Regions from separate parts of the Ruegeria sp. C8 genome, predicted to be linked through region 1. Evidence: riboswitches for the same ligand, from Rfam matches in the RefSeq annotation. Region 1 holds a riboswitch; each other region holds the start of a gene.
What was found. A riboswitch is a leader RNA that binds a small molecule or an ion and turns the genes downstream of it on or off. The one in region 1 is predicted to bind cobalamin.
Positions count from the first base shown of each region.

Region 1 (5,855 bases):
ACAGGCTCCATCGTGCCGACCAGAACCATCACGGTCAGGATCACGGCATTCGCGGTCAGCGCGATTTCAACGGCTTTCCAGAGCCCCTGCCAGCTGGCCGGAAACCCCCAGATGGTAAACATCGGGTCGCCGGGCATGGTGAAGGGCAGGAGGACCAGCATGAAGATGATGAAACTGTCCATCATCGCCATCCGCTTGAGCGTTTTGCGCCAAGGCAGTCGGGATAGCACCAGTAGGGCCAGCGCGATCATCAACGCCGCCGCAAGCGCGGGGAGGGAGGATAGGGAGACCACAACGACCGCAAACAAAACGGACATGACGATGCGCACGCGCGGATCAAGCGAGGTGATCAACCCCTGTTGACCGATCGTGCCAGCCTCGGCCAGCGTCCGTTCCTGTGGTCCCAGTACGTGTGCCATCAGCCTGCCAGTTTCCTCCGCGCCGCGAGGTAGAAGCCCAGCCCGAACAGGCCAAAGATGTAACCGATGCCGCCTAGAATGGTCTGTAGGTCGTTATGTTCACGATAGGCGGCGATTTCCCGGCGCAGAGGGCGTATTTCGTCTCGGACGGCTGCTGCAATGGCCTGGCGTTCCTCATCGCTGAGGGAGGCCACGGTGACGCCCTCTGAGGCGGGAGCTGGTGTAGGCGACGCTGCGGGCGTGTTCTGGACGGCAACGCCCATGATCTTGGCGACGTCCTCGGCGGGCATGGTGACCTCGGCCACGTGACCGGCGCCAAGGTCGGCAAAGAAGGTATGGGCGACGGGTGTTGTGGGCGTGTAGATGAAGAACCCGTCTGCGTCGGTCGTGGCCCGGCCCAGCTCGACCCCGTTTGGATCGGTTACGACAACCTCGGTATCGGTCGCCATGGTGCCGTTGGAGAAGCCAATTTCCCCTTCGATCGCATCGCCGGATGCAAAGACCCCGGCAATCACCTTGTGGGCCAGCGCGGGCAGAGGGGCTGCGCATAGGGCCAGGATGAGGGCAAGCTGTCTCATGTGGCGGGCCTTGTCAGAAACAATTCGGGTTTGACCTTTCGCGCCAGCAGGACGGCGAAACCTGTCAGGACGGCCTCGATGATCATCACGGGGATATGGGCAAAGAAGACCAGCCTGGCGGCGGGGAGGAATTCGTCCCCGGACAGGGCCAGTGAGATGCCCACCATGACGGTCGTGGCCGCAATGGCAAAGGCGCCGCCTATGCCGCCCCAGATCGCGCCATGAACAGGTGAACCACGCCCAATCAGAGGCCGGAACAGCAGCCCCGCCAGAACGGCCGGAAAAGCGATGTTAAGCGCGTTGATCCCCAGCACCGTCAGCCCGCCGAAGCCGAAGAAAACGGCTTGAAGGAGCAGACCCACAAACAAGGCCGGGAAGGCAGCCCAGCCGAGCAGAAGCCCGGCTAGACCGTTGAGGATCAGATGCACCGACGACGGCCCGATCGGAACATGGATCAGCGAGGCCACGAAGAAACTGGCCGCCAGCACCCCTGCTGTGGGGATGCGGTCCAGATCCAGCGACCTGAGGCCCATTGCGACCCCACCAGCGGCGGCAACGGCTCCGCCGATGACGACCGGGTTGGACAGGGCTCCGTCGACGATGTGCATCGGGGTTACTCCATGTCCCAGGCGCGGATCCAGATCACCGCGTCTTGGCTCAGCTCTTTGCCTTCATGTTCGGTTTCCGAACCAGCGCCCAGCGCGGCAAAGCCCCAGTAACCAGCTTTCGGAACACCGAAAGAGAAATAGCCATTGGCGCCGGAAATGGCGACAACAGCGCCTCCGGGCATCGGTGAAACGGTAGGTTCGGACGAGGCTTGGCTGTCAAAGCTGGGTTTGGCGGCCATGTATTCGATCTCGATCTCAGCGCCGACAACCGGTTCGCCGTTTGCCAGCACCTGACCGGTGAAGGTCGAGCCTGCGATGATATTGTAGGGCTTGTTCAGCGGCACGATCTCGGTCGCCAGACCCGCGGGGTTCATCCAGTCGGTCGGCAATTCGTTGCGGTTCAGGAACGCCTTGGTGATCTGCTGGATATAGATATCCTCGGCCTCTTCATAATAGGGCTGAGGCACAGTGACCATTACGTAGTCGCCCGAGCGCTTGACCGGAACAGATCCCTGAAAGGCTGCGCCTTCATTTTCAGGGCTTGAGAACCGGATGGGTTCCAGCGTGTCCAGCAGGTCGATTTTATCGCCGTTGTGGATCACGTAGAATTCCTGCGGCTTGTCCAGATCCATGACATGGCCGTTTTCGAACGGGTGCCAGAAGATCAGCTTGACCGGCACGTCGCCCGGTGCCTCGATCAGCGTGTCCGTGGTGTATTCCAGCAGAAAATGCGCTTGCGCCATCGCTGGAATTGCCAGCGCAGCAGCAGCCGTGCAGAGCAGTTTTTTCATAGGGTCTTTCCCTCGTCCCTTCGTGCCAACCCCGGCACGTTTTCTTATTTGACTTCGAGGTGAACGGGACCCTTTGCCTCAAAATGAGGGCACCGGCCCAATGCACACCCCGGCATCGGTGACACACCCCTTCCGAGGGTGCATATCCGGCAGGTCTCCTGACTTGCGGGTCAAAGCATCGGGCTGGCCTTCCCAGGTGGAACCCAGTGGCATGTCAGCCCTGCTCACCGCCTACAGTTGCGGGGGCAGTTGCGGCATTGGGTGGATCAGAATTCCCCGCACCGCATTCCCTTTTCTCCGGGCGAACCCGGAACCGGACATGAGGACGCTGATGACAGAGATCACCGCCGCCGGTCAATCTCTATTTCGATCCTTAGCGATAACATCTTGTCGATAGGATCGGATGTTCTTGTTCAGCCAACCGGGTATAGTTTTTAGCGAAGACGCGCTTGCAAGCGACGAGAAGAGAATGCGCGCGCTTGCAACGCAATCTGGACATCAGAATCAGATGGATGCATCCTGCGCTGCGTCAGACTCCGGCGTAGCGCGCTTGTGTTCGGCGCCTAATTTCCCACAAGCCCCGGAGGCCCAATGTCTGAGATCAAACAAGGCGACACCGTTCGCATCCACTATACTGGCACGCTGCTGGACGAGACCGTGTTTGACAGCTCAGACGGGCGCGATCCGTTAGAGTTCGTTGTTGGTTCGGGCCAGATCATACCCGGCCTGGACAGTGCGATGCCAGGACTGGCGGTTGGTGACAAGAAGCGGGTCGAGATTGCATGTGTCGACGCCTATGGCCCGATCAACCCGGCGATGCGGCAGGACATCCCGCGTGAGGGTATTCCGGATGATATCCCACTAGAGCCGGGAACCCAGTTGCAGATGCAGACCCCGGACGGTCAGGCGCTGCCGGTAACGGTTGTCGAGGCGAACGAGGCCACGGTGACGCTGGACGCCAATCACCCGCTGGCTGGGCAGGATTTGATTTTCGATATCGAGGTTGTCTCGGTGAGCTAAAGGCTTGGGGTTCTAGCCCCAAAGCCCGTCAAGCGCTGCACGGACTTGCGGTTGCGTGAAGAACACGAACAACACCAGCAATGTGGTCAGCGTCAAAAGCAGAACACGGGCGCGGGGGCTTAGGAACCCCGTTTTCCGTCTGGTCAGGGTGCCACGCGTATTGCTGGCAAGGATTTGGTCAGTTTTGCTCATGCCCATATCCCTGACGCCGAAAGATGGTCAAATCTTGGCGGCGTCTGGGAAAGATATGGTCACATGAAATCCGGCTGTGGCATTCCAAGCACGTGGAAACCGCCATCCACCCGGATGATCTCGCCCGAGGTGCAAGCCCCCGCATCCGAGGTCAGGTAAACCGCTGTGCCGCCAACGGCCTCCAGCGTAGCGTTCGAGCGCATCGGCGCATTCTGGTCGCAGAACTTGTAGGTCTTGCGCGCACCGCCAATTGCAGCCCCGGCCAGGGTCTTCATCGGACCAGGTGAAATCGCGTTCACACGGATGCCCTCGGGGCCGAGGTCGTTGGCCAGATAGCGTGTCGCCGATTCCAGCGCGGCCTTGGCAACGCCCATGACGTTGTAATTCGGAACCACACGATTCGAGCCTTGGTAGGTCAGTGTCAGCAGCGAGCCGCCATTGTCCTTCATCAACGGATATGCGCGGCGCGCGACCTCGATGAACGAGTAGGCCGATACATCCATCGAATGCTTGAAATTAGCTCGTGTGGTGTTCAGGAACCGGCCTGTCAACTCGTTCTTGTCCGAATAGGCGATGGCGTGGACGACAAAGTCGATGGTGGGCCAGCGCTCTCCCAGCTCGCCAAAGGCGCGGTCCAGCGAGTCGTCATCCGTGACATCCGCATCGACCATAAAGTCGCTGCCAAGGCTTTCGGCCAATGGCTGCAGGCGCTTCCCGAACGCGTCGCCCTGATAGGTGAAAGCCAGCTCAGCCCCTGCTTCGTGCATCGCTTTCGAGATACCCCAGGCAATCGACCGGTCATTGGCGACACCCATGATCAGGCCGCGTTTCCCTTTTAGAACTTCTGACATCTCGTTCACCCGTTATACTTTGACAGGACCATGGATCCGTTTGTGCCACCAAAGCCGAAGCTATTGGTCATGACCGAATCCAAACCTGCATTTTCAACCACTTGAGTTGCAATTTCACCGGGCTGGATGCCTTCGGCTAGTGTGTCGACATTGATCGACGGCGTTATGAAATCATTGTCCAGCATGAGCAGGCAGAAGATCGCCTCAAGCGCGCCGGCTGCGCCTTGTGCGTGCCCGGTCATCGACTTGGTGGATGAGATCGGCGGCACGTTGCCTTCGCCGAAGATGCGACGGACGGCTTCAACTTCACCCACATCTCCGACCGGGGTCGAGGTGCCGTGCGCGTTGATGTAGCCAACCTTGCGGCCTTCGGGCAGGGTCGACAGCGCAAGACGCATCGCGCGCTCACCGCCTTCGCCGGACGGGGCCACCATGTCATGACCGTCCGAGGTTGCGGCATAGCCGGTCACCTCGGCGTAGATTTTGGCACCGCGCGCCAATGCATGGTCCAGATCCTCAAGCACGACAATGCCGCCACCACCCGAGATCACAAAGCCGTCGCGGTCCTGATCGAACGCGCGCGAGGCTTTCTGCGGAGTGTCGTTATACTTAGACGACATCGCGCCCATCGCGTCGAATAGGCAGGACAGGGTCCAGTCCAACTCCTCGCCGCCACCTGCAAACATCACGTCCTGCTTGCCCAGCATGATCTGTTCCGCGGCGTTGCCGATGCAATGCAGCGAGGTCGAACAGGCCGAAGTGATCGAGTAGTTGATACCTTTGATTTTGTAGGCGGTGGCAAGGTTCGCGGAAATCGTGGAACACATGCATTTCGGCACGGCAAAAGGCCCGATCCGCTTGGTGGCGCCGTTTTTCAGTACCGTCTGATGCGCGGTCAGCATTGCACTGGTGGACGGTCCGCCGGATCCGGCAACCAACCCGGTGCGCGGATTGACGACCTGTTCCTCGGTCAGCCCGGAATCGGCAATCGCCTGTCCCATCGCGATATGCGCGTAGGCCGCACCTGGCCCCATGAAGCGCAGGGTACGTTTGTCCACGCGCTCGGACACGTCGATCTTGAGCGACCCGGCGATCTGGCTTCGAAAGCCATGTTCGACCATCTGCTCATTGGCCTCGATGCCGGACTTACCTGCTTTGAGCGAGGCGAGAACCTCTTCGGCATTGTTCCCGATCGAGGAGACGATCCCCAAACCGGTGACGACGACGCGACGCATATGCGTTCTCCTGTGTTCCGTTCCTGTTGGCGTAATGTCCGCTGGCGTCAGCTTTCGGACAGTGCAACCTTCATATCTTTGACTTGGTAAATTACTTCACCATCCGCTTCGACACGGCCATCCGCGACCCCCATGGTCAGACGGCGTGTTTGTACGGCTTT
Region 1 covers NZ_JBQFRV010000004.1:254,134-259,988, reverse strand. The annotation lists gene cbiQ (cobalt ECF transporter T component CbiQ) at 1-419, opposite strand, end outside; gene ACR0KL_RS08170 (cobalt ABC transporter permease) at 419-997, opposite strand; gene cbiM (cobalt transporter CbiM) at 994-1,605, opposite strand; gene ACR0KL_RS08160 (DUF4198 domain-containing protein) at 1,611-2,396, opposite strand; cobalamin riboswitch at 2,528-2,729, opposite strand; gene ACR0KL_RS08155 (FKBP-type peptidyl-prolyl cis-trans isomerase) at 2,988-3,416, shown strand; gene ACR0KL_RS08150 (hypothetical protein) at 3,429-3,608, opposite strand; gene ACR0KL_RS08145 (enoyl-ACP reductase FabI) at 3,668-4,459, opposite strand; gene fabB (beta-ketoacyl-ACP synthase I) at 4,465-5,694, opposite strand; gene fabA (bifunctional 3-hydroxydecanoyl-ACP dehydratase/trans-2-decenoyl-ACP isomerase) at 5,742-5,855, opposite strand, start outside.

Region 2 (5,855 bases), on a different contig from region 1:
GTGGATACGGTTGGCGCGGGGGACACGTTCAATGCCGGGGTTTTGGCCTCGCTGGAACGGGCTGGCCAGTTGACAAAGCCCGGATTGAAAGCACTGTCCCCGGATGCGCTACGCGACGCCTTGACCTTGGGCGCAGAGGTGGCTGCTGTGACCGTCTCGCGCGCCGGGGCCAACCCGCCCTGGTCGCATGAATTATAGCCCTACGAAGAGTCCGAGATGAAACGATCCGAAATCAACCGTATCAAGACCGAAGCCCAGGCATTCATCAGTTCATTTGGTGCCGTTCTGCCGCCTTTTGCAGATTGGACACCTGAGCAGATGCGCAACACTCAGGCGGAAAGTATCCGTGCCCATGGGCTAGGTTGGGATATCACCGACTATGGTCAAGGCAAGTTCGATGAACTTGGGTTGTTCCTGTTCACCCTGCGCAACGGCAACGTCAGCGATCTGAGCCGGGGGCGCGGTATGCTCTATGCCGAAAAGCTGCTGATCTCTCGCGACAAACAGCTGTCGCCGATGCACCGCCATATCGTCAAAGCCGAGGACATCATCAACCGAGGCGGCGGCGATCTGGTTATGGAAATCTATGCCTCGGACCCCGATGGCGGTATCGACCGGGATACCCCAGTCACTGTTCCCAGCGATGCCTGCCCTGTCACCATAGGGCCCGGAGAGCATCTGCGCCTGAAGCCAGGTCAGAGCGTGACCTTGATGCCCGGCATCTGGCATGCCTTCTGGGCGGAAGGTGGGGATTGCTTGATTGGCGAAGTCTCAACCGTGAATGACGACCGGACGGACAACGTATTTGAAGACCCGATCCCCCGCTTTGCAACAATCGAAGAAGATGCAGCGCCGGATTTCCTGTTGGTTGCCGACTACTGACTTCATTAAGAATTTCGCGCTTGCATTTTCTGACTAATTTAGTCAGTTAATGGCTGACCCAGTCAGATTCCGTTGGAATCATCGCCCGGTCCCATTTTTGCGACCGAAAGAAAACCTGACATGCGAAAATCCCTCGCCGATCTGTTGGCCATGGACGCTGTTGCCAGTCGCCATGGCTGCGCATTGAAACCAAAACTGAGGCAGGCGATTGAGGCTGATCTCAGCTTTTCCGTCCGCGCTGCATCACCGCGTCTTGAAACGCCAGTTGATCCCAATACGCTTCCGCAAAACGTCCACCCATTGGCCGCGAAAGCCCTCGACCCCAAAAGGGAACGCGCATGAAACACTCGGCATCCAACCACACACTGCCCCGCATCGAATTTGACGGTTTCGAACGCGGTTTGCTGCCTGTCATGCGGCACTTCATCCTCAGCTTCACAGAGCCGGAAACACAGGCTTGGCAACATGCCTTTTCGGTAGCGACCGAGCGTTGGGGGCGCGATCAGGGGCTTGTTCTGGCGCATCTGGTCTTCAAGATTATCAAGGCCACGCTACACACCCGCCCTCTGGGTCTGGCCTTCAAAGACCCGCTTTGTGCTGAAACACGGCAAGAACTGACATGTGACGAGCACGCCCTGCTCCGGATGCTGCATCACATGCGCCGCGACGAAACTCCGGCAGCGCGCGATGCCTTGAACGAATTGACCGGAGGCTATCCGGACGCCCATCTGATACAGGCCGGTTTGACCCTGGCTAGCCAGTTCCCGACAAATGGCGTCGGACCGGGCCAACCCGCGCGCAGGCCGATCCTGCGTGTGGTCCGCTAGCGCGATTCCTGTGCTTGACAATAGGAGCGTGAGCAGACTAGCTGCTCTGGATGGTTCCCGACGGCCTGTGTCTGAGGGATGAAAATGGGAATACGGTGCGGCCCAAAGGCCAATGCCGTGACTGCCCCCGCAACTGTAAGCGGAGAGCGACGCCACAAAACCACTGGCCCCAAAGGTCGGGAAGGTTGGCCGAGCAATGACCCGCAAGTCAGGAGACCTGCCATCACAGTTTAACCAACCCGGGGCGGGGTGTCCCGGAAGGAGGCTCGATGGCACATCTGCGTGCTGATGCAACTCATGGCTTTTGCCTTCAATCGGCTTTCGTTCAAGTCGGCGACGCGTGCCATGGCTGATCATTTCGTCCTGATATGCGGCACCTGCAATGGGCCGATCCCTGCGCACGAGGCAAAAGAAGCGTTGGACCGCCAGCTGCCCGAAGGGTTCTCGACACGCCTGATCGACTGTATGGCCGGGTGTGATCGCCCGATGACCGTCGGGCTGCAGGCCAATGGCAAGGCGCAATATCTGTTCGGCGACATTCAATCCCCTGCTGATCTGAGCGCTTTGGCTGAGTTCGCCCATCAATTTCGCGACAGTGAGAATGGCTGGACCAGCGCCTCGACCCGTCCTTTGGCGCTCTATACCAAAACCCTGTCGCGCATGCCCTGCCTGCCACCGGAGGGCACGGCATGAGCTTTCTGGTCGCTGAAAATCTGGAATATTACGCCCTGAACGGCGATGTTCTGCTGCGCGACACCTCGTTCTCGCTTGAGGAAGGCGCGATATTGGCCGTCGCTGGCCCGAACGGGGCGGGCAAAACGACGCTGCTCAACCTCTTGTGCGGGGTCGCAAAACTGGCGCTAGGCGATGTGCGTATTCAGGATCAAAGCCTGCGGAAACTGTCCTCGCTGGAGCGGGCCAGACGGATTGCCGTTGTCGGCCAGCAGGAAGTACCCGACGGGCGGCTGCACCTGCGCGACTATGTGGCCCTTGGGCAAATCCCGATCAGGGCCGACAAATCCGCAGAAGCTCTTCAAACGGACCTGCAGCGCGTGCTCGACACCACCGAGCTGTCCCATCTGGCCGGCAAACAGATGGCAAAACTGTCCGGCGGAGAGCGCCAGCGCGCTCATATCGCACGGGCTTTGGCGCAGAACCCCTCGCTGCTGTTTTTGGACGAACCGACCAACCATCTGGACCCGGATGCCAAGGGGCACATGCTGTCTCTGGTCGCCGAGTTGGGCGTGACGGTTGTGATGATCGTCCACGATCTAGTCATGATCCCCGAATTCGCCAGCCACGTCGCCCTGATGAAGAACGCGCAACTGACGGCCTTCGGCCCGGTCTCCGAAGTTCTGACGCCGGACCGCGTGCGCGAGACTTTTGGTGTTGACTATTTGTGTTTCCAGCACGAAGGACGCGTGATCCCCGCGCTGGACATCCGAAAACGAAAGCTTTCATCTTAACAGGAGAGATTGATGAAACTGAAACTCTTGTCCGCTGCGGTCTTAAGCGCGCTGGCGGGCGGCGCTGCCGCGCAAGAGATCACCGTCGACAATTGCGGTGAACCTCTGGTGTTCGATAGCAAGCCCGAGCGGATCGTGGTTCATGATATGAACATGACCGACATGGCCTTTGCACTGGGCCTTCAGGATAGCATCGTTGGCCTGACCGGGATCACCGGCTGGTACAAGACCAGCCCCGATTTCGACGCGCAGCGCGGCGACATTCCCGAACTCGCTCCGAAATACCCGACGGTCGAAAACCTCGTCGCGGTCGAACCCGACATGTTCTTCGCCGGTTGGTATTACGGAATGAAACCCGGCGGGGACGTCACCCCTGACACGCTGGAGCCCTTTGGCATCAAGACCATGGTGCTGACCGAAAGCTGCATTCACCTGAACAAAGACCGTCCCGAAGCCAGCATGGACCTGCTGTTTGACGACGTTCTGCGTCTGGGCACGGTCATGCATGTCGAGGACAAGGCGAACGCGCTGGTCTCGGGCTGGAAAGACCAACTGGCCGCGATCGAAGCCAAAACCGCCGATCTGGAAAAACCCCGTGTCTTCCTGCTGGACGGTCCGGCCGATGCGCCCTTTACCGCTGGCAAATATGCCATTCCCGACGCGATGATCTCAGCCGCAGGCGGCGTCAACGTCACCCATGACATGGACACAAGCTGGGGCCGCACCTCGTGGGAGGCTGTCGCCGCCTCGAACCCCGAATTCCTTGTTCTGCTGGACTACCAAACGGGCAATGGCGCGGCAGATACGTTTAAGTTCCTGCAGGAACATCCGGTGATGTCGCAGACCGATGCAGTCAAGAACGAGCGCTGGATCGGCCTGCGCTACGAAGAGCTGACACCGGGACCGGCAAACATCGAAGCGATCGAGAAGATGGCAACGGCGATGCACCGGGGTAACAGCTGAGATGACGAAAACGGGCCAGGCGGTCCTGCTGGGGGCGGTCATTCTGACCGCCCTTTTGCTGCTGTCGACGATCTATGGCACCACCCCGATCCCCTTGGCCGAGGTTTTCACCGCGATTGGGCTGGGGACTGGCGTGACTGAGGGCGACATGTCCCCTCTGCACCGGATTGTCTTTGACTTGCGCCTGCCCCGCGCGTTGTTTGCGGCGGTGATTGGGGCCGGGCTGGGTGTTGTCGGGGTCGTTTTGCAAACGACAACGCGCAACGACCTGGCTGACCCGTTTCTGTTTGGCCTTTCGTCCGGGGCCGCTGCGGGTGCCGTTCTGGTCATCACTGTGACAGGCGATGTTCTGGGCGTCTGGACCCTGCCGCTTGCGGCCTTTTGCGGAGGCCTGATCGCGTCCGGCATTGTTCTGGCCCTGGTTCAGAGCCTTCGCACCAGTGCGCCAGAGAAACTGATCCTCGCCGGCCTGGCTGTATCTTTCCTGTTTTCGGCCATCACCAATTATCTGATTTTTGCAGGCGACAGCCGCGCCGCGCATTCCGTCATCTTCTGGATGCTGGGCGGCCTTGGTCTGGCCCGGTGGGAGACCTTCCCCCTTGTCGTACTGGGGCTGGCTCTGATCCTGGGCTATTCCCTCTATCGCAGCCGATGGCTCGACGCTCTTCTTACGGGGGATTTCACGGCCTCAACACTCGGTATTCCAGTTCAAGGCCTGCGGTTTCGGATGTTTTTGGTGGCAGCATTGGCCACGGCTAGCTTTGTTTCGGTGGCGGGCGTGATCGGCTTTGTAGGCCTGATGGTTCCGCACATCGCCAGAGGTATCGCCGGAACGCTCCACCGCAATCTCTTGATCACATCTGCCGTCGTCGGGGCCATCTTGCTGACGCTTTCAGACATTCTGTCTCGGCTGCTTCTGGCCCCGCAAGAGTTGCCGGTGGGGATCGTTACAACCTCGATCGGGTCGCTATTCGTGTTCCTCTACCTATTCAAATCCTCACGATCTGACTAGCACGACCGTCATCCCAAGTTTTGCCGACGCTCAAGCCAACTGCCCAACTCATTTTCCGCCGAAAAGATGCTCTCGCGATTCAGTATCTGAGAGGTCATGGCCTTTGAGACAGCCCGGACACGTTTGTTGATCGCGATATCGTTGCCATCCACCGGCAGATCGCCCACATCCAGTTTTTCATAGATCGACAGTAGCCGGTTCTGCACCGTCCTCAGGGCAAGCTTACGACGCAGCGCGATGGTTTTGTCGGGCAAACCAAGGGCGAGATCGGATAGGATTGCCAGCTCAACCTCCGTCAGCGCCTCGCCCGAGCGGCTCTGTTCCCGCTGGATTTGGTGAATTTCCCGATCCACCATGATCTGCGCCTCAATCAGAACGGCACGCAAAGCCAGATGCATTCGCGAGGGGCTGGCCGTCTTCAAAACATAGCCATAGGCGGCCTCTTTCGGAACGATCCGCGCAATGCCGCGGAGATAGGCCTCATCCGAGTAGTTGGACCAAAACAGAATGCGGGTTGCGGGGCGTTCCGACCAAATCGTCCGCGCGGCCTCAATCCCGTTGCGCTCTTTCATGCGCAGGTCCATGACAATGGCCTCGACACCGTTCTGTCGGGCCTGCTCTTCCCCTTCCCGGCCGTTCGAGGCGAGGCTCAGATCGGTCACCTCGGGCAAGGCATCCTGAACCAGCTCCCGCAGGTAGTTCGCG
Region 2 covers NZ_JBQFRV010000003.1:41,114-46,968, forward strand. The annotation lists gene ACR0KL_RS05505 (carbohydrate kinase family protein) at 1-198, shown strand, start outside; gene ACR0KL_RS05510 (D-lyxose/D-mannose family sugar isomerase) at 217-882, shown strand; gene ACR0KL_RS05515 (hypothetical protein) at 1,003-1,224, shown strand; gene ACR0KL_RS05520 (hypothetical protein) at 1,221-1,709, shown strand; cobalamin riboswitch at 1,744-1,948, shown strand; gene ACR0KL_RS05525 (DUF1636 family protein) at 2,055-2,402, shown strand; gene ACR0KL_RS05530 (ABC transporter ATP-binding protein) at 2,399-3,175, shown strand; gene ACR0KL_RS05535 (ABC transporter substrate-binding protein) at 3,188-4,138, shown strand; gene ACR0KL_RS05540 (FecCD family ABC transporter permease) at 4,140-5,150, shown strand; gene ACR0KL_RS05545 (response regulator transcription factor) at 5,159-5,855, opposite strand, start outside.
Region 2: it holds a riboswitch for cobalamin, as region 1 does, so the genes downstream of both, ACR0KL_RS05525 (DUF1636 family protein) here and ACR0KL_RS08160 (DUF4198 domain-containing protein) in region 1, are expected to answer to the same signal.

Region 3 (5,855 bases), on a different contig from region 1:
CACGGCACCGCCTTCGCTGGAGTGTCGATTCTGTCTGCAGTGTCCCCTTACAAATTCGGCGGCCGCGCTGGACCCAGAAACTATACGGACGTGCCTGTGGGTGAGATTTGCCTGCGACACGTCGCTGACCTGCATGTTTTTCCCAACGAACTGCGCGCCGTCGAAATCACCGGCGCGCAACTGCGGGATTGGCTTGAGATGTCGGCAAGTGTTTTCAACCAGATCCACCCAGACACCCAAGCTGAGCTGACCGATTCCCACCGGGCGGGGCATAACTTTGACGTCGTGTTTGGCGTCACATATCAGATCGACCTGTCCAGCCCGGCGCGGTTCGATAGCAACGGCGCCTTGACCGATCCAGCCGCCCAGCGCGTCCGCGACCTGTGCTTTGACGGGCAAACAGTCCGCGAAGACCAGAGCTTTGTCGTCGCCCTTAACAACTATCGCGCCAGCGGCGGTGGGCATTTCCCTTTCGTTGACAAGGCCCGGACCATTCCGCTGCCGTCCAGAGATATCAAAGAGATACTGCGCGACTACCTGTCAGATCGCCTGCCCGCAGACCCACTGGATCAGGCTCCTTACCCGTTCTCCTTAACTCCATTGAATGGTGCCAAAACGATCCTCAGAACCGGCAGCGGAGCGTTGAAGTATTTGCCTGAGCTCTGCGCGTACTCCCCGGAATTGCTGGGGCCTGATACCGAGGGCTTTGAAAGGATACGACTAACCTTGTGACGGGTTGTCATTTTCACATCCCTTCCCTATATCAGGCCCTGAGAGGTTGGCGCGGGCGAGCGCCTCGCCAACCTGGTCAGGTCCGGAAGGAAGCAGCCACAACGAGCCCCGCTTGGGTCGATGTCCAACCTCTCACTTTATATAAACCATCAGCCGCAGGAGGGCTTTATGATTGTAGCAAACTCCCTTCGGGCAGATCGGTTCTAAACCCAACTCTCCGATTGCCTGAACACATCACCAACGGATGCGCGTCTGCCATCCGATGGGATTGCTATATCTGAACACAGGCAAACCAATGTCTTTTACTCTTTCGGACCTGGGATGGTCCTCTCACTTTGCTGCACAACACGCGGCGCACGCGCAGCTTACGCCTTTTCGTCTCACCGCTGTTCACCGGGACCGTCTGGTCGGGATGAACGAGACCGCAGAAATGTCTCTATTGGCCCCTGGTCATTCCACCGGCGACTTCGCTGTCGGAGATTGGGTGCTGGCCGATGACAAGAATCGCGTTCAGCATCTGCTTGACCGGCGCAGCCTGTTGCAACGCCGTGCTGCCGGAACCGGAGCCGAGGCGCAACTGATCGCAGCCAATGTTGACGTGCTGTTCATCGTCAGCTCGTGCAATGCGGATTTCAATGTGCCCCGGCTCGAACGGTATCTGGCACTGGCGCATCAGGCGGGCTGCTATCCTGTCGTGGTCCTGACCAAAGCAGATAGCTGCTCGGACCCCGCAGCCTACGCCAAGCAGGCCGAAGCGCTGGCACCGTTTTTGACAGTCCTGACGGTCAACGCGCATGAAGCGTTAGACCTGCAGCAGGTTCTGGCATGGTGTCCGGCGAGTCAGACAGCGGCTTTGGTCGGGTCATCCGGGGTTGGCAAAACAACGCTCGCCAACGGAATGACCGGGCAGGATCAGGCAACAGCCACAATCCGCGAGGATGACGCCCGAGGCCGCCACACCACGACGTCTCGCGCCTTACATCCGATGCAAAATGGCGGTTGGCTGGTCGACACCCCCGGCATGCGCGCCCTGCGCCTGCTCGACGCGCAGGACGGGGTGGACGAAGTGTTCTCGGACATTCTGGAGCTGGCCCAAACCTGCCGGTTCTCGGATTGCCAGCATGAGGCCGAGCCCGGTTGCGCTGTGCAGGCGGCGATTGAAGCAGGCACACTGGATGCAGATCGGTTGGAACGCTGGCGCAAGCTGAGGCGCGAGGATCAGCGCAACTCTGAGACCGTGGCCGAGGCGCGGGCACGCGACAAGGCTTTCGGCAAGATGGTCCGATCTGCGATGCACGGAAAATCCGCGCGGCGCGGCGATTGAAACACGGGCTGAAAAAGGGGCGTCGGTCCGCCGGCGCCCCCCATCAAGCGATCAATCGTGGCCAGAGCACCGCATTTCGGCGGGCAAACACACCGATATGGCCGATCTCCCGAACACCAAACTCTTCCGGTGACAACAGGTGACGGCGTGCTTTTGGACCATAAAGCTCGGCCAACCGCCAAACGGCAGCTTCTGGGACCATCTCATCATCTGTGAAGGCAAAAAGGTCGACGGGAACGTCAGCATCCTGCCACGTAGCTTGCGGCAGTGTGTCTCCGATCTCGGGCAGATAGCTTTGCGGCGCGGTGCACCATTTGCGCCATTGCCAATAGACCTTAGGCGGTAGGTCTGTTCCAAACCCAAGTGCCTTGCCCGGCAAATACCCCAGGCCGCTCACGACCAGAGGCACATGCCCATACCAGAACAACCCGGCCAGAGCGCGGTACGGCCAAGGATGATCGCCCAACTTCACAAGGCCAGAACAGACGCAGATCATGCGATCAATCTTGTCGATATCCGGCTGCACTGGCCCCAGCATCCCTCCAAGCGAATGACCAACTGACCATTGCTGCGACAGCGGGAACCGTCGGCGCATCTCGGCCCGCGCGGCGGGCATGTCCTGCAACGCCCAATCGGCCATCGAAATCTTCGACCGACGCTGTGGGCCCGATTTCGAATGCCCGAATTCCCGGTAGTCGTAGATCAGACAGGCGATATCACGATCCGAGGCCAACCATTGTGCGAAATGCTTGTAGTAGTCTCGCGGAACCCCTGTCGCGCTGTTGACCACCACTACGGTTTCGGGCTGCGCCACGGGCCGGTAGATCCGCCCGGACAGGGCACCATCCCCCACCGGGATCTGAACATCTTCGATCAGCACTGTTTGGTTTGCATCCAGCATGGGCATCCTCGGTGGAAAACTGAACTGATGAGTTCACATTGCAACTTGACCCCAGACAGCCCATGCAAGTCAACTGCGATCCCGCTTGACCACGCGTCCACTTTGCGGATCGTCTTTCCGCAGCGCAGAAAGTTCAACTTGACTCAGAATGGTTATGAACGCTAGCGATGGTCCGATGGTTCCCGGCTTTCACAAGAAGTCGGGATGAAAAGGGAACACGGTGCGGTTTTCCCCGGCTTGCTCGGGACGAACCAAATCCGCGACTGCCCCCGCAACTGTAAGCGGTGAGCGATGTCGAAGATCCACTGGCCGAAAGGCCGGGAAGGTCGGCAAAGCGATGACCCGCAAGTCAGGAGACCTGCCATCGTCAACATAACCCAAACTCGGGCGGGGTGTCCGGGCAGGCCGTGACAGACCCTATCTGCCCCACCTGATCCCAGCCCCTGTCCACCGCGCGGAGGGCGCAGGATGATCTGGAAGACGAAGACACATAGGTTCTCAGCAACCATCTGCCAACATACCGGCAAGACTTGCCCTGCATTGGCACGGCTGGCGCGTTCGATGGTTGACGCACTGGACCAAGCCGGTCCGGCGACCACATCGGATTTCGAAATCGAAGGCAGCAGCGACCTGACCCATTGCACGGACGGCTGCCACGCCCGGTTTCGGGCCAGCCAGTCTCGGGTGCGGGTCTATTGCGGAGCGGACCCTAATGCCGACAGCGAGACCCTCCATCGCTACGCCGACCTTATGTTCGGAACCGAAACGAGCAGCCTGCCTAGCGCAGCGATGACATCCCTGCCCTGCGCCATGCTCGAGGCATCAGTGATTGCGCCGAGCAAAACGACCCCGGCGGAACTGCAACTGTCGGCTTAGGAGTCTGCCAAAGCTCGGGCGGGCAAGGTGGCCCAGTGCTTCTGCGCATCGGTTTCGACCGCGCAGGGGCGTAGCTTGCGCAACCGATCCAGCGCTTGGGTTGGAGCCTCGCCGCATTCGATCATCAACCGCAACACAACCATGCCAGAGCGACCACATCCGCCCTGACAATGGACAAGCACGCGCCCTCCGCCAGACAAAGCCTGCCGCGCCGCGGCACTAACATCGGGCCATTGCGCATCAACCTCTGACGGTGGCACGCCGAAATCCTGAATCGGCAGATGCACCCAGCGGCTGGCGCGCCCCTGAACGTCGCGGCCAAAATCGCGGGCTCCAAACTGGACCAGCTCGGCCTCGGTTGTCATCGAAAGCACGAGCCCCGGCCTCCAATCTCCAATCGTTTCAAGGTCGCCTGCATAGTCGCCGCCCTTTCCCGGCATCGACGTTAGGGCAAGTGTGCCCCCGCCCACTTGCAAAGCATGAATGACCAAATTCGTCATGACAGCATCCCCCCGGAAGCGTTGATCCTGACTTTAGGCTTGATTCACAATCTGCAGAGTGTACCCCTGACGCGCCGGTTTCCAAAACAAAATCGTTCTTCAACTCATGTGGACGCGGGCGGCGCAGGCCTCTACGCTGCGGTGACGTTCCGAATCCGCCAGAGCAGACATGACCGACTCAGACAGCCCCGCCTATCAGGTTCTCGCCCGAAAATACCGCCCGGAAACCTTTGCCGATCTGGTGGGTCAGGATGCGATGGTCCGCACGCTCAAAAACGCGTTCGAGGCGGATCGCATCGCGCAAGCCTTTGTCATGACAGGCATTCGCGGAACCGGTAAAACCACGACCGCACGGATCATTGCGAAAGGCATGAACTGCATCGGACCGGACGGAACTGGCGGACCCACGACCGAGCCTTGCGGCCAATGTGAGCACTGCGTCGCCATCATTGAGGGCCGTCATGTCGACGTAATGGAGATGGACGCCGCCAGCCGCACCGGCGTCAATGATATTCGCGAGATTATCGACAGTGTTCGCTACCGCGCTGCCTCGGCCCGCTACAAAATCTACATCATCGATGAGGTCCACATGCTGTCGACCAGCGCCTTCAACGCGCTGCTCAAGACGCTCGAGGAGCCGCCGGCGCATGTGAAGTTCATCTTTGCCACAACCGAGATTCGCAAGGTTCCCGTCACGGTTCTGTCGCGCTGCCAACGCTTCGACCTGCGCCGGATCGAACCCGAGGATATGATCGGCCTGCTACGCAAGATCGCCTCTGCTGAAAGCGCTGAGATTGCCGAGGATGCGTTGGCGCTGATCACCCGTGCTGCCGAGGGATCTGCTCGCGACGCGACCTCATTATTGGATCAGGCGATCTCGCATGGGGCCGGAGAGACGACGGCAGATCAAGTCCGCGCGATGCTGGGTCTCGCGGATCGTGGCCGGGTTCTGGACCTCATGGACATGATCCTGCGGGGCGATGCAGCTGGGGCGCTGACCGAGCTTGGTGGCCAATACGCCGAAGGGGCTGACCCACTGGCCGTGCTGCGTGATCTGGCCGAAATCACTCATTGGGTTTCTGTCGTGAAGATCACCCCCGATGCGGCCGAAGACCCCACTGTTTCCCCGGATGAACGCGCCCGGGGCCAGCAGATGGCTGAGGCCCTCCCCATGCGGGTGCTGACTCGGATGTGGCAGATGCTGTTGAAAGCGCTTGAGGAAGTTTCAGCCGCCCCCAACGCCATGATGGCCGCCGAAATGGCGGTGATCCGACTGACTCACGTGGCCGACCTGCCCAGCCCGGAAGAGCTGATCAAACGGCTGCAGGATACGCCTCCGCCCCCAAACGGCGGCCCAAGCGGCGGGATGCCAATCCAAAGCAACAGTGCGGCCCCGGTTGAAGCCCGCGCCGCTACAAGCTACGCCCCCGCGCCACGCGGGTCCGGCGGCGCACCAGTCGCCGCCTTGGCGCAAGATACACAGACGGCACTGGCGCGATACCCAAGTTTCGAACATGTGGTC
Region 3 covers NZ_JBQFRV010000025.1:414-6,268, reverse strand. The annotation lists gene ACR0KL_RS21500 (bifunctional 2',3'-cyclic-nucleotide 2'-phosphodiesterase/3'-nucleotidase) at 1-732, shown strand, start outside; RNA gene ffs (signal recognition particle sRNA small type) at 772-870, shown strand; gene rsgA (ribosome small subunit-dependent GTPase A) at 1,028-2,056, shown strand; gene ACR0KL_RS21485 (alpha/beta fold hydrolase) at 2,100-2,957, opposite strand; cobalamin riboswitch at 3,118-3,337, shown strand; gene ACR0KL_RS21480 (hypothetical protein) at 3,426-3,833, shown strand; gene ACR0KL_RS21475 (phosphatase domain-containing protein) at 3,830-4,333, opposite strand; partial or broken gene ACR0KL_RS21470 (DNA polymerase III subunit gamma/tau) at 4,503-5,855, shown strand, end outside.
Region 3: it holds a riboswitch for cobalamin, as region 1 does, so the genes downstream of both, ACR0KL_RS21480 (hypothetical protein) here and ACR0KL_RS08160 (DUF4198 domain-containing protein) in region 1, are expected to answer to the same signal.

Region 4 (5,855 bases), on a different contig from region 1:
ATCGCGCGCCCGGCGTGTTCGCAGAGCAGCGCGATCTTTGCATCACTGTCACGATTCACCCATTCCACCGGGGCGGGATCCCCGGCGACCAGCAATTCTTGGGTTGCGGTTGATGTATTCATGTGGCCCACGTTAGAGAACAAGTTTTTTCAGAGTCAATAAAAAATAGATTGACTGAAATTTTTATTCCATGCGATCCATTCAGATTAGGAGGTGCCGCTTGCTGGTTAGGCAGAGAATTGAAGCGAAGGCGGAAAACATGACGGCGAGCGAGCGCAAGCTGGCCGCTGCCTTGCTCAGCGACTACCCCTATGCGGGTCTGGTCACGATTCAGGAACTCGCGCGCCGGGCCGAGGTCTCGGCCCCGTCGATCTCTCGGTTTGTCACCAAGATCGGACTGGGCGGCTATCAGGAATTCCAACGTGCTCTCTTGTCGGAATTGAAAGAAGGCCAACGCTCGCCCACCGATCTGCACGGGGAAGGGCGCAGTGTTGATGGAGGGTTCTTACGTGATTTCATCGCGCGCGCCTCGTCCCAGATGGCGCTGTCGGCAGAAGGCATCACCGAGGCGCAGTTTCAGCGCATATGCTCGGTACTGAGCCAGCCTAAAAGCGATGTCTATATTTTGGGCGGTCGGATCAGTGATACCATCGCGCAGCACCTGTCTTTTCACCTGCGCCAAACCCGCAGCGGCGTGTATCATCTTCCGGCCAACAATGAGATCTGGCCGGAATACCTGCTGCGGATGAAGCCTGCCGATATCCTGTTTCTCGTCGATTTTCGCCGCTACCAACCTGCGCTGGCGCGATTGGCCGCGACATCCGTGCAGGACCGAGGAGTTCGTGTTGTCCTCATGACAGACAAATGGTTGTCTCCCATATCCCGCCATGCGGCGGAAATCTTGCCAGTTCCGATCGAAAGCGGCACGCTCTGGGATACGTACACAGCGGCCCTTGCCGTCACCGAGGCGCTGGTGACGCGTATTGCCGAAGACAACTGGGACCAGACGAAATCCCGCATCGAAGCCTGGGATGCCATGCGATCCCACAATCAGGACCCCAACCCATGATGCCAAAAACCCCCTTGATGTTTGTCGCCACCTCTGACCTTGCCGGGAAATTGCGAGGCAAGGCCTTTCCGGCGGATCAACTGAACAAGCGGTTGCAGCGTGGGGTCGGGTGGACACCCACGAATGTTCAGATCAACTGCTTTGACGGAATTGCCGAAAGCCCGTTTGGCGCGCTGGGCGATCTTCTTCTGATCCCGGACGCCACGGCCGAGGCAAAGGTCGAGTTCGGCGAAGACTCCGGCCTGCACTTTCTTATGGGCGATATCGTCACTCTGGTCGGAGACCCTTGGGACTTCTGCACGCGCAGTTTGTTGAGGGCGGCGCTGGAGCGGCTGCACGAAGTCTCAGGAGCAAATTTGCTGGCCGCCTTTGAGCATGAGTTCCAGCTGAAAGATCCGCCAAGCCAGGCCAACGAAGCTTATGGCTACCGGGGCTTTGGCCTGCAGCGTGATCTGTGCGAGACCTTGATCAACACGATTTCTCAGGTCGGTCTGAAGCCGGATTCGATCATGAAGGAATATGGCCCAAACCAATATGAGGTCGTCATCGGCCCCGAGCTGGGTGTTCGCGCCGCGGACGCGGCGATCATGGTGCGCGAACTAACCTATGCGACTGCGCAGGCCTATGGCGAGCGGGCCACCTATACCCCTATTCGCGATGTCGCGAGCGTTGGGAATGGAGTCCATATCCACATGAGCCTTGTGGATGATCAGGGAACGCCGCTTACCTACAACGAAGACGGGCCCTGCGGCATGTCGGACCTGACGAGCGCTTTCGCCGCCGGAGTTCTGAAATATCTTGATGCGATCCTGGCTCTGACTGCGCCTTCGGTGATTTCGTATGAACGCCTGACACCGCATCGTTGGTCTGCGGCTTTCAACAATCTGGGTTTCCGTGATCGCGAGGCTTCCTTGCGGATTTGTCCGGTAACCGCAAAAGACCCGACCTCGATCGCGCGGCAGTTCAATGTCGAATACCGTGCGGCGGATGCTGCAGCTTCGCCTTATCTGGCGCTTGCGGCGGTTGTCATGGCCGGGACACAAGGGATCGAAGAGGGGCTACCCGCGCCAATTCCAACCGAGGAAGATCTTTCGCTGTTGGACGTCGCAGAACTGAACCAAAGGGGGCTGGTGCGCTTGCCTCAGACTTTGGAAGATGCGCTCGACCGGTTCGTAAACAACTCAGTCGTGACCCGCTGGTTCCCCGAGGGCTTCGCCGAGGTGTACCAAGCCCACAAACAATCTGAGATCGCGACAACCGCACATCTGGACACAGACGCACGCTGCCGATTGTACGAAGAAACATATTGACCTGGGCGGCTGGTCTTGCCGAAGCTCGCCCAATGCAACCTCTGGTGCGTCGGTCGGGTAATCTCGCGCAGTATGTCGCGGCGCAGGCTGTCTAGCTCAGGATAGGGATGGATAATGAAACGTTCAGAAACCGATGCCATCTTGAATGTGCATAGGCTGGCTTTTGGCGAAGCAGAAGGTAACGAAATCGCTCAACTCGCCGAAGATCTCCTTGAGCATCCGGAAACGATTTCTATCAGTGTGAGGCGTGACGGGCAGATCGCGGGCAATGTCATGTTCACCCCGTTTGTCTTCCAGGATCACCCGGACGTTAAATGCTATCTTCTGGCGCCCTTCGGTGTCTCGCCAGAACATCAAGGTCTCGGAATTGGCAGAGAGATGATGGAGACCAGCATCAACCACTTGAGGTCCATTGGAACAGACGCGGTCTTTGTGTTGGGCGTGCCGACATTCTACCCCTTATTCGGGTTTGTTCCGACCGACAAAGAGACGCCATATCCGAACCTTCTGACGATCCCAGAGGCATGGATGGTGCTTGAGCTCATTGCAGGATCGGTTGAAAAGCTGGGGGGTAAAACACTTGCGATTGCGCCCTTCATGCACGCGCATTTGTGGGACACATCACAACACGGGTGAATTCCGTTTTTTTGTTCTTGCCTCAAGCTGTAGCCCTGTTTCAGGTTTCCATTTCTGCTGGGCATGTCTGTTTTGTTTCTGGAAATGTCGCAAGGCTTTCAGCCGCGAATTCATCCCCGCGTAGGTTGCGCGTGTGAGGTGCTGCTGTCTGATTCTCGGGCGGCAGAGAATTGGGAAGCCGGTGCAATTCCGGCGCTGCCCCCGCAACGGTAAGAAAGGTCAGGTTCGACAGGTAACCACTGGGACGAGGATCCCGGGAAGGTGTCGAAACCGGGCGTAAGCCCCTTTCAAGTCCGGAAACCAGCCTTGCATATATGTCAAACCGCGGGTGGCGGTGGGGGCACAAGTTTCGGACGTGATCCTCGCACGGCTCCGGACTGGCCTCTGATGTCATCTGCCCAAGCTAAGCCGCGGGGCGCGGCAGGAGAGCCAGAAGTGAGCAACGTTCAAAGCCTGTTGGCGCGTCGAAACCCGGCCTATGCCCTTGAACAGGCATTCTATACAGATCCAGATGTATTTCAGGCCGATCTTGAGGCCATCCACTACCGCGACTGGCTATTTGCCATTCCGGCATGTGAACTGGTGAAAACAGGCGACTATGTAACCTACACTGTGGGCGCATACCGCGTGATCATCGTGCGCGGTGCGGACAATCAGATCCGGGCCTTCCACAACACCTGCCGCCATCGCGGGTCGATCATCTGCAAAGCGGCCAAGGGGAACTCGCCCAAACTGGTCTGCCCCTATCACCAGTGGACCTATGAGCTTGACGGCTCATTGCTGTGGGCGCGTGATATGGGGCCTGATTTCGACCCCAAACAACACGGGCTGAAAACCGTCCACTGCAGGGAACTGGCCGGGCTGGTCTATATCTGTCTTGCAGATGTAGCCCCCGATTTCGACACCTTCGCCAATAAAGCACGGCCCTATCTGGAGCCGCATGATTTGAACAACGCCAAGGTCGCCTTTGAAAGCACGATCATCGAAAAGGGCAACTGGAAGCTTGTTTGGGAAAACAACCGCGAGTGCTATCACTGCGGCGGCAACCACCCTTCGCTGTGCCGGACCTTCCCTGATGATCCCTCGGTAACCGGTATTGAAGGGGGTGAAGCCCCGGCCTTCATGCAAGCTCACTTCGACCGTTGCGAGGCTGCAGGGATGCCGTCGCAGTTCTATCTGCATGATGACGGGCAATACCGTCTGGCGCGGATGCCGCTTAAGGAAGGGGCGGAAAGCTACACTCTGGACGGCAAATCTGCGTTGCGCCGCTTTCTGGGCCGCGCGCCCTTTGCCGATGCGGGGACGTTGCTGAAGTTCCACTATCCCAGCACATGGAACCACTTCCTGGCCGATCACTCGATTGTCTTCCGCGTCACTCCGGTCAGCCCGACCGAGACCGAAGTCACCACGAAGTGGCTGGTCAACAAGGATGCGATCGAAGGGGTCGATTATGACGTCAAGCGCCTGACTGAGGTCTGGATGGCCACCAATGATGAAGATCGCCGCGTGGTGGAAGACAACCAGATGGGCATCAACAGTCCGGCCTATGTGCCGGGGCCGTATTCGGGGGTCCAGGAATCCGGTGTTCTGCAATTCACTGATTGGTATTGCAGCGCTTTGGCGCGTCACTTTGCGCCCAACACGATGGCGGCGGAGTGACGGAGATGAAAGACCTGAACGCTGTTGCCTCGATCTGGCAGGATGATGAGAGGCTGGAATGCGTCTCGGTCGTGCCCGAGACGCCAAACACCGCCAGCTTTACGTTCCGCGCCCCGTCCGGGGCTTTGTTTGCCTACCATCCGGGTCAGTTCCTGACGCTCGAGATTCCGGCACCGGGGCAGCCGGGAGGCGTTGTGCATCGGACCTATACGATCTCGTCATCCCCATCACGTCCGCGATCCATTACGATCACGGCCAAGGCGCAGCCGGACAGCATCGGTACTCGTTGGATGCTGGACAATCTGAAGCCGGGTATGCGGATGCGGGCAATTGGCCCGGCGGGTCTGTTCACCAATGCTGAAAGCGTCGCCGCCAAGTATCTGTTCGTCTCGGCGGGGTCGGGCATCACGCCTATGATGTCGATGACAACTTGCATGTGGGACGAAGGCCGCGATCTGGATGTAGTCTTCATCAATTGCGCCAAGCGCCCGTCCGAGATCATCTTCCGCCAACGGTTGGAGCAGATGGCAAGTCGGACGCCGGGTCTGGATCTGAAGTTCGTCGTAGAGGAAGCGGATCGTTACAGCCCCTGGACCGGCTACCAGGGTCAGTTCAACCAGCTGATGCTGGGCCTCATGGCCCCAGACTATCTGGACCGTGAGGTCTATTGCTGCGGTCCGGAGCCGTTCATGCAAGCTGTTCGGGACGCTCTGTCGGGTCTTGGCTTTGACATGGACAACTATCATCAGGAAAGCTTTGGAGCTCCGGTTGAGACCGAAGCGGATCAGCCCGATCTGGATGATATCGTTCCTGACGATGACAGCGCCGCCGAGATCGTGTTTGCGACCTCGGGTGTCACTGCTAAAGTCGCCGAGACAGATACGGTTCTGGCCGCCGCACGTGCCGTCGGGTTGAGCATTGCCTCGGGCTGTACGTTTGGCGTTTGCGGCACCTGCAAGGTCAAAAAGACCTCGGGTGAGGTGCACATGGTTCACAACGGCGGTATCTCCGAGGATGACATCGCAGCAGGCTACATTCTGGCATGCTGTTCAAACCCGATCGGCAAGGTCGAAGTTGAGGTGTGAACGGGAAGTCTCATGCTGAAACTGCAGGACGGCTGCGGCCGCCTGCGGTTTCAGAATTTTAAGTATTTGCATTGATCTCAGATACTTATCGCCCCA
Region 4 covers NZ_JBQFRV010000009.1:73,645-79,499, forward strand. The annotation lists gene ACR0KL_RS13235 (N-formylglutamate amidohydrolase) at 1-122, opposite strand, end outside; gene ACR0KL_RS13240 (MurR/RpiR family transcriptional regulator) at 191-1,069, shown strand; gene ACR0KL_RS13245 (type I glutamate--ammonia ligase) at 1,066-2,379, shown strand; gene ACR0KL_RS13250 (GNAT family N-acetyltransferase) at 2,494-3,015, shown strand; cobalamin riboswitch at 3,135-3,338, shown strand; gene ACR0KL_RS13255 (aromatic ring-hydroxylating oxygenase subunit alpha) at 3,403-4,674, shown strand; gene ACR0KL_RS13260 (hybrid-cluster NAD(P)-dependent oxidoreductase) at 4,680-5,759, shown strand.
Region 4: it holds a riboswitch for cobalamin, as region 1 does, so the genes downstream of both, ACR0KL_RS13255 (aromatic ring-hydroxylating oxygenase subunit alpha) here and ACR0KL_RS08160 (DUF4198 domain-containing protein) in region 1, are expected to answer to the same signal.